2 regions of the Fictibacillus sp. B-59209 genome follow, and region 1 is predicted to be linked to the other one. Evidence: riboswitches for the same ligand, from Rfam matches in the RefSeq annotation. Region 1 holds a riboswitch; the other holds the start of a gene.
The links. Region 1 has a riboswitch for S-adenosylmethionine ahead of metX (homoserine O-acetyltransferase MetX). Riboswitches for the same ligand answer to the same signal wherever they lie in the genome.

Region 1 (5,406 bases):
TTTTTTATTATCATACAAAAACTTTCTCGAATTCTTTGCGGATCTCAGCAGATCGTTCTTTTGCGCTGATGATTGCTTTAGTAAACGCTTGGCCAGCTTCATTTTCCCGCAGAGCATCCAACCCTGCTGCTGTTGTGCCGTTTGGGGATGTAACTTTTTTTCTTAGTGATTCAGGTGATGCATTTGTATCCAGCACCATTTTACTGGCGCCGAAAACCGTTTGTGCTGCAATCTCCCTTGCAAGGTCCTCATCCAGTCCTTCAGCCTGAGCTGTTTTTTCAATATGTTCAAGAACATAGTAAATGTAAGCCGGACCGCTTCCTGCTATACCTGTAAACACATCCATCTGTTCTTCTTCAATCACTTTTACCCTGCCGATCGCAGAAAATAATTCTTTTGCGATTTCTATATGCTCCATTGTGACCGATTGTCCACCAGTTACGGCCGTAATGGATTCTCCAATCGTACTGGAAGTGTTAGGCATTACCCGAATAACCGGCTGTTCATCAGGAAGAATTTCTTCCATAAAGCCAGTAGATATCCCCGCGAGAACAGAGAGTACAATTTGATCTGGCTTTAGTTTGGGTTTCAGCTCGATTAATGCTTTTTCTGCATCTTTCGGCTTCATGGCTAAGATGATCAGATCCGCTTCTTGGACCCTTACTTCACTGTAAGGTAAGGCAATCACCTTATATTTTTTCATCAGTTCAATTCGTCGTTCTTCATTTTGTTTATTAGTCATCATGATATTGCTGGGCGGTAATTTATCTTGATTGACCATTCCGGCAGCTATTGCCTCGGCCATGGAACCTGCCCCGATAAAAAGCACCTTTTTAGTTTCTAACATGCAACCTCTCCTTATTGCTGTGCTGAGTTCACTTAAGGTCCTATCTTAACATGTAAAGAAGAGGTTTCAACCCTTTACCGGGACATCGTCCGTTATAGCCAATAATCTCTAAAGAAAGGGAGAATTAAGGAGGCTAAACTGCACATATTGTAAGAAATTATGGGAAAACCTTTTAAATCCCTGGATATGCGGAAATACATTCATCGCTTAGCAGGCTGTGACGGGAGCAAAATGGTTTGCAGCAACTGTCTTTGTTCATCAGGCCACCATGCTCCACAATCTTCTGAGACGATGCAAGCTGCACATTTTTCAAGGTCAAACACTTTCATACCGGAAATTGGGGGAGAGTAGACGTGTAAAGTAATCAGCGGATCCTTTTCATGAGTACCCATCTTATGAATCATTCCTCTTCCAACGTTTAGGAGCGATCCTTTATTTTCAACCTGTTCTTTCACTGGCACAGGCTGTCCGCCGGGCTGGAGCTTATAGAGTGTGTGGTTTGAAGAGCCAGATAAAATCTGGACCCACCCATATGACTGCCCATGGTCATGAGGAGAGCAATCCAGGGCAGATGCCCAATGCATAACGAGAATTTCTACGTGATCACTCTTATAAATTAATTTCCTGCCATAGGGTTTGTTTTCTGGATCCCTGATAAAAGGGCCGGCGTCCTTTACACTAGCTTGCAGTTTATGGATAGCATCAAGCAATTCCTGTGAGGTAGGTTGAACGAGCGGAGTGAAGAGTTTTTCAATCTTAGTAAGGAATAGCAAGTTATCATCCTCCTGCCGAATTAAATGGGGTTATCTATAGTATATTGGAGCCACTTATCCAGCATGTGCTCTGAAGGAAAATCGGTCAATGGTCACAAAAAATATCATATATCCGAAACATTACTCCTAGGGGCTGCGTTAGTTCGCAACAACAAACGGGTGACCAGGAATCGTCCTTTTACTTTTGACGAAAACACAACGATCCAGGAGGTATAAATTTATGTATAAAAAGATTGGTTTAATTACAGGAATAACAGCCATTGGGCTCTCTATAGCAGGAGGAACAAATGCAAGCGCACATACGGTAAAGGAAGGGGATACACTTTGGAAGCTTGGTCAGTCTTATAACGTACCTTATGAAAGTATCAAAAAAGACAACAATTTAGACGGAAATATGATAAGACCTGGCCAGCAATTAAACATACCGGCAGTTAAAGGGGTAAGTGAAGATCAAGTGAAAGCTTCTTCAGAAGATAAAAGACTTCTCGCTTCTCTTGTTGAAGCTGAAGCAATGGGTGAAAGTTTTGAAGGTAAAGCTGCAGTTGCTGCTGTTGTCTTGAACCGAGTAAAGGCTGATAGCTTTCCGGATACGATCAAAGGGGTTATCTACGACAAAGGTCAGTTTGAGCCTGTCATGGAAAACAACCTGAAAAAGCCTTCACCTTCATCAGAAAAAGCTGTTGATAAAGCATTATCCGGTTATGACAATACGAATGGATCGCTGTTTTTCTATAATAAAACGACAGCGGTAAGCCGTTGGCTCGATACAAAGCCTGTCAATATAGTAATCGGCAACCATACATTCAGCAAGTAAATTAAAGCCTCAGGCCATTGAAAGGTCCGAGGTTTTATTATCGTTCACTTGAGCTCTTTATGCTAAGACCCGATGATTCAATTTTTTGGCTGTTCCGGGCGATGAGAACATCACAAGTGGCATGCCTGGTGATATATTGTGAAACACTGCCGATAAAAATGCGTTCCATAGCGTTTAACCCGGTTGCACCGCAGACAATTAAATCTGCTTCATGCATGGAAGCGAAAGAAAGGATTTCTGTTTTTGGAGTTCCGTAATTAGATAAGGTTTTAACATTTTTTAATCCATGTTTCCTTGCCATCTCATCATAATTTTCAAGAAGGGATTCACTAAAACTCTTGTCACGGTTCATCTCGAAGTTAACTGCACCTGCGTCTAATGGAGCAGTAGGGATTTTTTCCTCAGAAATATGAACAATTAGCAATTGCGCATGATATTCTTTCGTAATTTCTATAGCTCTGTAAAAGGCAACCTCCGAAGATTCCGATCCATCCACACCAACAAGGATTCTTTCGTAATAAGGCATAAAAATCACCCCTTTTTTGTAAACTTATATAAATTCATTCCCTATATATAAGAGAGGCAAACATAATTGTAACATTTGTACCCAACCTCCAAATTCCATTTGACAAACCTATAGGAGTAAGGTATTTTTGAACGTATTAAAGTATTTGAAAAATTCATAATTGACTCTTATCAAGAGTGGTGGAGGGACTGGCCCGATGATACCCGGCAACCTGCAGATTATTTCTGAACAGGTGCCAAATCCTGCAAGGCAGAAGGCTTTGAGAGATAAGAGAAGGTCAAGCCCAAGCGGATAATTGCACCTCTCTGAATCTTTTAGAGAGGTGTTTTTTGTTGAATAAATGGGGGGATATCTGTTGGCAAATACACAATTATCTGCTGTAAATGATACTGCAGCAATAGGAGAACTTACGTTAGAGTCTGGAAAAGAGCTGAAAGATGTCCATATCGCTTACCAGCGAATCGGCGCAGCAAATGCACCTGCCATTTTCGTATGCCATGCGCTTACAGGTAATCATTATACGTTAAACAGTGAGATGGGAGAAGGCTGGTGGGCAGGTCTATTGGGAAATGGGCAGTATATTGATTTGGAGAAATACCAGGTGATTACTTCAAATGTATTGGGAGGGTGTGACGGATCAACAGGACCACTCTCGGTCAATCCCGTTACTGGAAGTCCTTACGGAGCTGAATTTCCATTGATAACAATCAGAGACATGGTGCAGGCCCAAAAGAAACTTTTGGAAGTACTCGGCTTGGGACGTCTAGAGGCAGTGATCGGCGGATCGTTAGGCGGCATGCAGGTATTAGAGTGGGGACTGATGTATCCTGATTTTATGGAGCGTCTGATCCCGATTGCCGTAACCCCTTTTCTAAGTGATTATGCGATAGGTTTCAATGCAGCGGGAAGAACGGCCATCCTCAGTGATCCCTTATGGAATAACGGACAGTACGGTAAAGAAAATACACCAAGGAAAGGGCTTGGCATTGCTCGGATGATCGGTATGCTCACTTATCGTTCGGGAGCATTGTTCAATCATCGATTTCAGCGAAAACAAACAGAGAATTGGGAAACCATTCATGAGGATGCAGCCTTTTCAGTTGAATCCTATCTTCAATACCAAGCGGATAAATTAGCGGACCGTTTTGATGCCAACAGTTACTTAACACTATTGAAAGCGATGGATACTCACGATATCGGCAGAGAAAGGGGAGGAGTATCGGCTGCTTCCCAGAGCTATAAGGCTCAAATGCTTTGTGTTGGTTTCACCGGTGATTTGCTCTATCCTTCTGATTTAATGGAACAGTTTGTAAAAGATGTTCAAGCTGAAAATAAAAGAGCAAAATATCTTGAGGTATCCACCATGTTTGGCCATGATGGATTTCTGACAGAATTTGATAAGTGGGGGAACTTGCTCAAAGAATTTATGAGAGAAACAATAAAGACATGAGGATATAATCCTCATGTCTTTATTTATCACTATTCAACAGCTGGTTTTTCAATAACCGCCGTCTGATTAGAAGGCGTATGCTGTTCAGGGCGCTCCCGGCTAATTCTTCCGCCGCCGACGGATAAAGCGACCAAAATACCCGCTCCAATAAAAATCAAGCCTGTTAAAAATACAGTGGTAAAAGAATCACTCCATGCGGTCTGTATAGAATGAATAACGGTATCTTTAATTGTATCAGGCAATTTAAGAAGATTTGGATGGATTAAAATGCTGAACAATGCATCTGTTTTGTCTGCTAACTTTTGAAAGATCCCTTGAAGCATTGGGTTCGTTTGTTCACTCACTACATCTTTCATTTTTGTTTCTAAGGAATGGTTCATCACTACATTTAGAACAGTGATACCAATCGTACCGCCAATTGAACGGAAGAACGTTGATGCAGAAGTAACAGCTCCCAGTTTTGTTTTCGGAAATTCATTTTGAATCGCGATCATTAATGTCGGCATAACAAGACCCATTCCGAATCCCATAATAATCATATAAGCGTATGCTGTAATTTCATTGGAATCAACACCCATCGTGCTCATCAAGTAGAAGCCTACTGCTGTAATGATCATGCCCGCAGTCAATACGGTTCGATAAGGAACTTTCAATAGAAGTCTTCCTCCAATAATACTCGCCAGGATGAGAGAAATCATCATCGGTGTCATGGTAGAACCAGCTTGTGTCGGAGTTACACCCAGAATACCCTGCATAAACATCGGAACGAACATGATCGCACCGAACATGCCTAAGCCCAGTAAAAACCCTAGAGCATTTGTTGTGGCAAAAACACGGTTTTTAAACAGTGAAAGATCTAGGACAGGCTCTTTTGCCTTCTTTTCTACAAATCCGAATACGATCAAGAGAACGATGGAGAAGCCGAAGATCAATCCGCTTTCCAGAGAAACCCATTCAAATTTATCTCCGCCAAACGTCAAACCAAGGAGCAATAAG
Region 2 (5,406 bases), on a different contig from region 1:
GCTGTCTATTGTGGCCTGCTACCAGCTCAACCAGGATCTCCCCTTCCATTCCCAAAAATACTAGTTCGATCCCTGGCTTGGAGTGTTTCATTCGTTTGATCACATCCAAACCTATGATGTCACGGTAAAAGGAAATGGATTCTTCCAAGTTTTCAACCATAATTCCTACATGCTCAAGCTTTCTTACAGCCATACCAAACATCCCTTCCAATTTCGATTCATTCACCTGAAAATTTCATACTTGTCTTAAGTATAGTAGAAAGGGTGTTTATTGAACATAACAATTACTGGCCGCTTGGAACCGGACTGATGACCGCTAGTGCCTGCTCGAGATCATAGATAATATCATCAATCGTTTCAATGCCCACCGACAGCCTTACCATCTCAGGCGATACTCCTGCTCTAAGCTGCTCTTCCTCTGTCAGCTGCTGATGCGTAGTGCTTGCCGGATGGATGATTAATGATTTAGAATCACCGACATTCGCCAAGTGAGAGAATAACTTCACACTTTCAATGAGCTTTCTTCCTTCTTCTACCCCGCCTTTTACACCGAAAGTGAGGATGGCACCAGCACCTTTAGGCAAATATTTCTGCGCCAGCTCATTATACTTGTTATCTTCTAATCCAGGATAGTTCACCCAGTCCACAGCAGGATGTTCTTTTAAGTATTTCGCCACCTTCAGGGCATTTTCACTATGCCGTTCTACACGCAGGGCCAGCGTTTCAAGCCCTTGAATAAAGAGGAAGGAGTTAAACGGTGATACGCAAGAACCGAGGTCTCTGAGCAATTGGACACGCGCCTTGATAATATAAGCCAGCGGTCCGACTGCTTCCGTATAAACGACGCCATTATAGCTTTCATCCGGCTCCGTAAGTCCTGGGAATTTGCCGTTCGTCCAATCAAACTTACCGGAATCTATAATTAATCCTCCAATCGATGTGCCGTGTCCGCCAATGAATTTTGTAGCGGAATGAACGACAATGTCTGCTCCATACTCGATCGGACGGCAAAGATATGGTGTTGCAAACGTATTGTCTACGATAAGCGGAACCCCTGCTTCATGAGCAATTTCTGCAATGGCTGAGATATCTGCCACGTCAATTTTCGGATTCCCGATCGTCTCGATGTAAACCGCTTTTGTCTTTTCAGTAATGGCATCACGGAAGGATTGAAGGTTATCCACTTCTGCAAATTTAAAATTGATTCCGAGCTTCGGAAGTGTATTCGCAAACAAGTTATACGTTCCGCCATATAGAGAGCCAGACGCTACAATTTCGTCACCTGCTCCCGCTATGTTTAAAATGGAATACGTAATCGCCGCCTGGCCGGATGCAACCGCCAGCGCTCCAACACCGCCTTCTAGCTTTGCAATCGTCTGTTCAAACGCATCCTGTGTCGGATTCATGATTCGGCTGTAAATGTTCCCAAACTCTTTTAAACCAAAAAGGTTGGCTGCGTGCTCCGTACTGTTGAATTGATAAGACGTTGTCTGGTAAATAGGAACCGCTCTCGCGCCTGTTGTCGGATCTACTTTCTGTCCCTCGTGCAATGAAACCGTCTCAAAACCATATTCTCTTTCTTCACTCATGTTCAATCTCTCCTTCTAAAATGTAGTGGTTTAAACAGAGGCAAGGATCTGAGTAAAATGTTAGCCAACAAGAAAAGCTGAAGTGCCCTGCTAAGGTCCGAGAAGCGCTTGAGTTCTTCTCAAGCAACACGTTTTTTGTGTTGAGGGAGAAGAACGAAGATGACTAAGGATGAAAAGAAAGTCTTACTTTTCATCTATCAAGGACCTTAGCTGAAAACTCAAGTTCGTTTTCAGCATTGGGCACTGAAGCTGGACAATCAAAAAGACCTCTTCTAAAAGAAGAGGTCGCAGTTTTCACCGTCGGCTCTCATCTTTCAGAACATTTGCGTGTTCTGCTGAAATTAGCACCATGCATTTCTGCTGGTTGCCGGGTTTCATCGGGTCAGTCCCTCCACCTCTCTGGATAAGATACATCTGAATATTAAGTTATTTTGAATAATACTGAACTTTAATGTTGAAGTCAACCCTTTTTTTCACGATAAGGAAGTGGCAAAGTTTTTGGCACGCTCCCCCTGGCCGATGTTCGAAACTTTGCATTTTTTATTTTCTGCTGCAGTCAGCAATACCATATCGGTCTTCTGCCCTGCTCCAGTAAGAGAAAAAGTGTGGCCAGCGAGACGATGGAAAAAGAGATCACCCTCGAAGAGCTCTACCTGACGTCCTTCTTACGACAACAGAAGGAAAGAATAGAGGGCGGATGATCGTAAAAATCCAACAAAAAAATAAACCCTATTGGCGGATCAGCCAGTAGGGTTTATGCGTTTTTCTCTTCGGAAATCAAATATTTGCAATACGAGCCGCCTTTAGCAAGACATTCTGTGCGTTCCACATGGTCTGTACCGAGCATTCTCTGGAATAAAGAAAGCTCACATGAGCAGGCATTCTGATATTCATTTGCTACTTTGGCAATCGGGCAGTTGAATTCTTTTAATTCATACTGGCCGTCTTCTGTTTTTTCCCACTCGACCATATAGCCGGCTTCGTTTTGAATGTCGGCGAGTTCGGCCACCTTTTGCTCAAAGCTCTTATTCTCCATCCGTTTCTTATACTTATCATTTAAGCGGTTTTCCCGGCGGACAAACAATTCATGCACAGCTTTCTCACCGGCAATCTCCTGAATGTCTCTCATAAATTCAACGGTCAGCCCCGAATAGTTGCGCGGAAATTGTTCATCCGCAGCTTCGGAGAGCTGATACACATTCAGCGGCCGTCCCATGGCCTGGCGGACCAGGGTGGTTTCAACGAGCCTGTCTCTCTCTAATGTATTTAAGTGGCGCCTGACAGCCATCTCGGTAATCCCAAGGCGGCTGGCCATTTCAGTAACCGTCAATTTTCTATATCGCTTAAGCATATGAATGATTTCAGAACGGGTAGAGGTGTTATTAGCCATAGCCATTAACAATCACCTTCCTTACCCCTATCTTACAGCATTTTCTAGCAAAAGTACATTCTAAACAAAAATGTTTAGAAATAGGGATAGCAGCTTTTACTTCTGCTCCTCTTCAGGCAAAAATGCAGAAACAGGCCCCAATTCTTGTTCAATATAGCGTCTCACATCGGCAGGGAAACTTTCGATCGATCCAGAATTCTCCAAAAGGACCTCGGAAATTTCAGAATGGCTGACACTCGCAAATTGCTGGACCAGCATTTTGCGCAGTGATACGACCTTTTTCAATCCTTTCGCATTTTGCGCGGTGATCACTTTTTCATCCTCAAGGATATCCAATATGTCTTCATAACTGCCCGGATCCCTCATTATGAAGCCATCGATCATCGAATTACCCACATCGATCATACTTTCGATGATAACGTGAGCCGCTCGTTCAAGAGCCAGCTTTTCTACATCGCCTTCCTTGCCGGCCAGTTTCTTTGCCTGCTGATGCAATGATCCCAGATATACTAAATGGTGTTCAATTTTTTTTCTGTCAACAAAATACATATGTATCACCCTGCCTTGTCATTCTGCATAGTCCTTATTAGTTTATCACAAAATTCAAGGAGAATTACGGAAGGAGCCTCCTATTTTCTTATACCGGCTTGTCTGCTATCATGGGGAAGAAAGAAGGAAAGCCCTTGCGGCAAGGAGGACTGAATGTGGCAGAAGAACGCTTTTTTCTGTATGACGATACCGAGAAATCCGAGACACGCTTCGTAAGTTTTATGGGAACGAATACCCGATTTGACCTCGCCATTGTAAAAACAGGAAGACATTACGGCAAGAGCCTGATTCTCGATCTGCAGGGAAGCCGTTTTTCCATCATAGGAGAAGATGACCTTGAAGAAGAGGGATACTTGGAGCATGTTTTCCAGCTTAATGAGGAAGATGCACAGGAGCTTCGGGAGTTCCTATACGAAACACTATAGTTTTGCGGGAAAATTACCCACACAAAAAAAGCCATTTCATGGGCAGTTTAAAAAAGGATAGATGCCTTCTATCCTTAACCTGCCTGAAGGGAATGGTTATTTTGTATAACAAGGATAAAAAAACCTATACGGATTTCTCTAATGTGGAAACCCGCAGGCGCTATGTTCTGCCTGAAGACTTGCCTGAAGGACCATACGGATCTCCAATTAATGCAAAGCTTGGAAAATCTACTCCCTGGGAAGAAAATCAGCGGTATTACAGCGCCTTCAACTATGAATATAAAAATCTTCACGCCGGCATGGAACGCCAATATCCCGGTGCCCATCCGACGCATGATGATCCTGGAGAAGATACAGAAGAACCATACCAAAATTATAAATAAGGCAGGATAAATAACCCCTTGTTGATCAGGGGGTTATTTTCTTTAGCACAAAATAAGGACAGCCAAAGTTACAATACTCATAAATGTATTCCGGAAGCGTACTGATCTTCGTGTCATATGTCGCTTTATCATGTCCGTCTTCGAAAAAGCCGCGCAGCCTGAGCTGTTCATAGCCGATATCACCGACAAGATAATCATATTTATGTAAAATTTCGCTGTACCTTGATTTGAGCAGTTCCTCATCAAAGGCCTCTTTATTATTCTCTATCAGTTCGTAGCAATGCTCACCAATACAAATCATGAACTCACCTCACTTTTATATTTTACCATGTCCCATAAAAATACAGCCAACAATTTCTTTGTAAAAAGTTTTTTATTGTGGTCAACCTAAGGATAAGGAGGTGAATCACATGAACAAGAAAATTGCTGCATTAATGATCCTATCCTTTACCCTGTTTACCGCTGCCTGCTCGGATGATGACACGAGAAAAGAAACAACAAGCGGTTATAAATTTTCCAACACCAGCTACAAAAATTACAAAAATGATAATAATACGATGGGAACCGACAGAAGATACGGGGACTTCGGCTATGTGCGACATGAATATAAGGGAGAGAACAGAAAGCCCCTCTCTGCCAATCAAATACCGAAAATGGATCGCCAAAAACTGGCTGACATGATTACTGACATGGCTGTACGCCTGCCGAACATTAAAGATATGGCTGTTTTGGTTACAGATGAAGAAGTCCTCATGGCTTACGAAACAACCAGCAAAAATCGGATGGCCATGGCGGATAATGTTAAAAAAACAGCTTTTTCCGTCGTCCCCCGCTACTACCATGTCTACGTTTCAGATAAAAAAGGCATGATCGGCAAACTCGAGCAGTACCGCTCCATCAACTATGATACTGAAAACGCCGAGGGCATCATCGACCGATTGGTTGCACAGATGAAAAAATCTCCGCAAGGATACAAAGTAAGCGATGGCGAGAATCAGAACGGGGAAATGAAAGGTGAAATGAACAGCCCGATGAATAAATAAAAAAAGGCTGGCCAAGAAGTCTGGAAG

Region 2: another riboswitch for S-adenosylmethionine. It lies ahead of P4361_RS02855 (homocysteine synthase); the one in region 1 lies ahead of metX (homoserine O-acetyltransferase MetX).

The regions. Positions count from the first base shown of each region.
Region 1 is NZ_JARMMC010000045.1:6,498-11,903, reverse strand. It holds gene proC (pyrroline-5-carboxylate reductase) at 11-847, opposite strand; gene P4361_RS22910 (cysteine dioxygenase) at 1,048-1,620, opposite strand; gene P4361_RS22905 (cell wall hydrolase) at 1,841-2,434, shown strand; gene P4361_RS22900 (universal stress protein) at 2,472-2,960, opposite strand; SAM riboswitch class I at 3,125-3,233, shown strand; gene metX (homoserine O-acetyltransferase MetX) at 3,316-4,410, shown strand; gene P4361_RS22890 (MDR family MFS transporter) at 4,440-5,406, opposite strand, start outside.
Region 2 is NZ_JARMMC010000005.1:102,976-108,381, reverse strand. It holds gene P4361_RS02860 (VOC family protein) at 1-193, opposite strand, end outside; gene P4361_RS02855 (homocysteine synthase) at 285-1,589, opposite strand; SAM riboswitch class I at 1,894-1,999, opposite strand; gene P4361_RS02850 (helix-turn-helix transcriptional regulator) at 2,344-2,985, opposite strand; gene P4361_RS02845 (DUF86 domain-containing protein) at 3,076-3,528, opposite strand; gene P4361_RS02840 (DUF3055 domain-containing protein) at 3,684-3,953, shown strand; gene P4361_RS02835 (hypothetical protein) at 4,046-4,336, shown strand; gene P4361_RS02830 (YutD family protein) at 4,362-4,637, opposite strand; gene P4361_RS02825 (YhcN/YlaJ family sporulation lipoprotein) at 4,747-5,379, shown strand.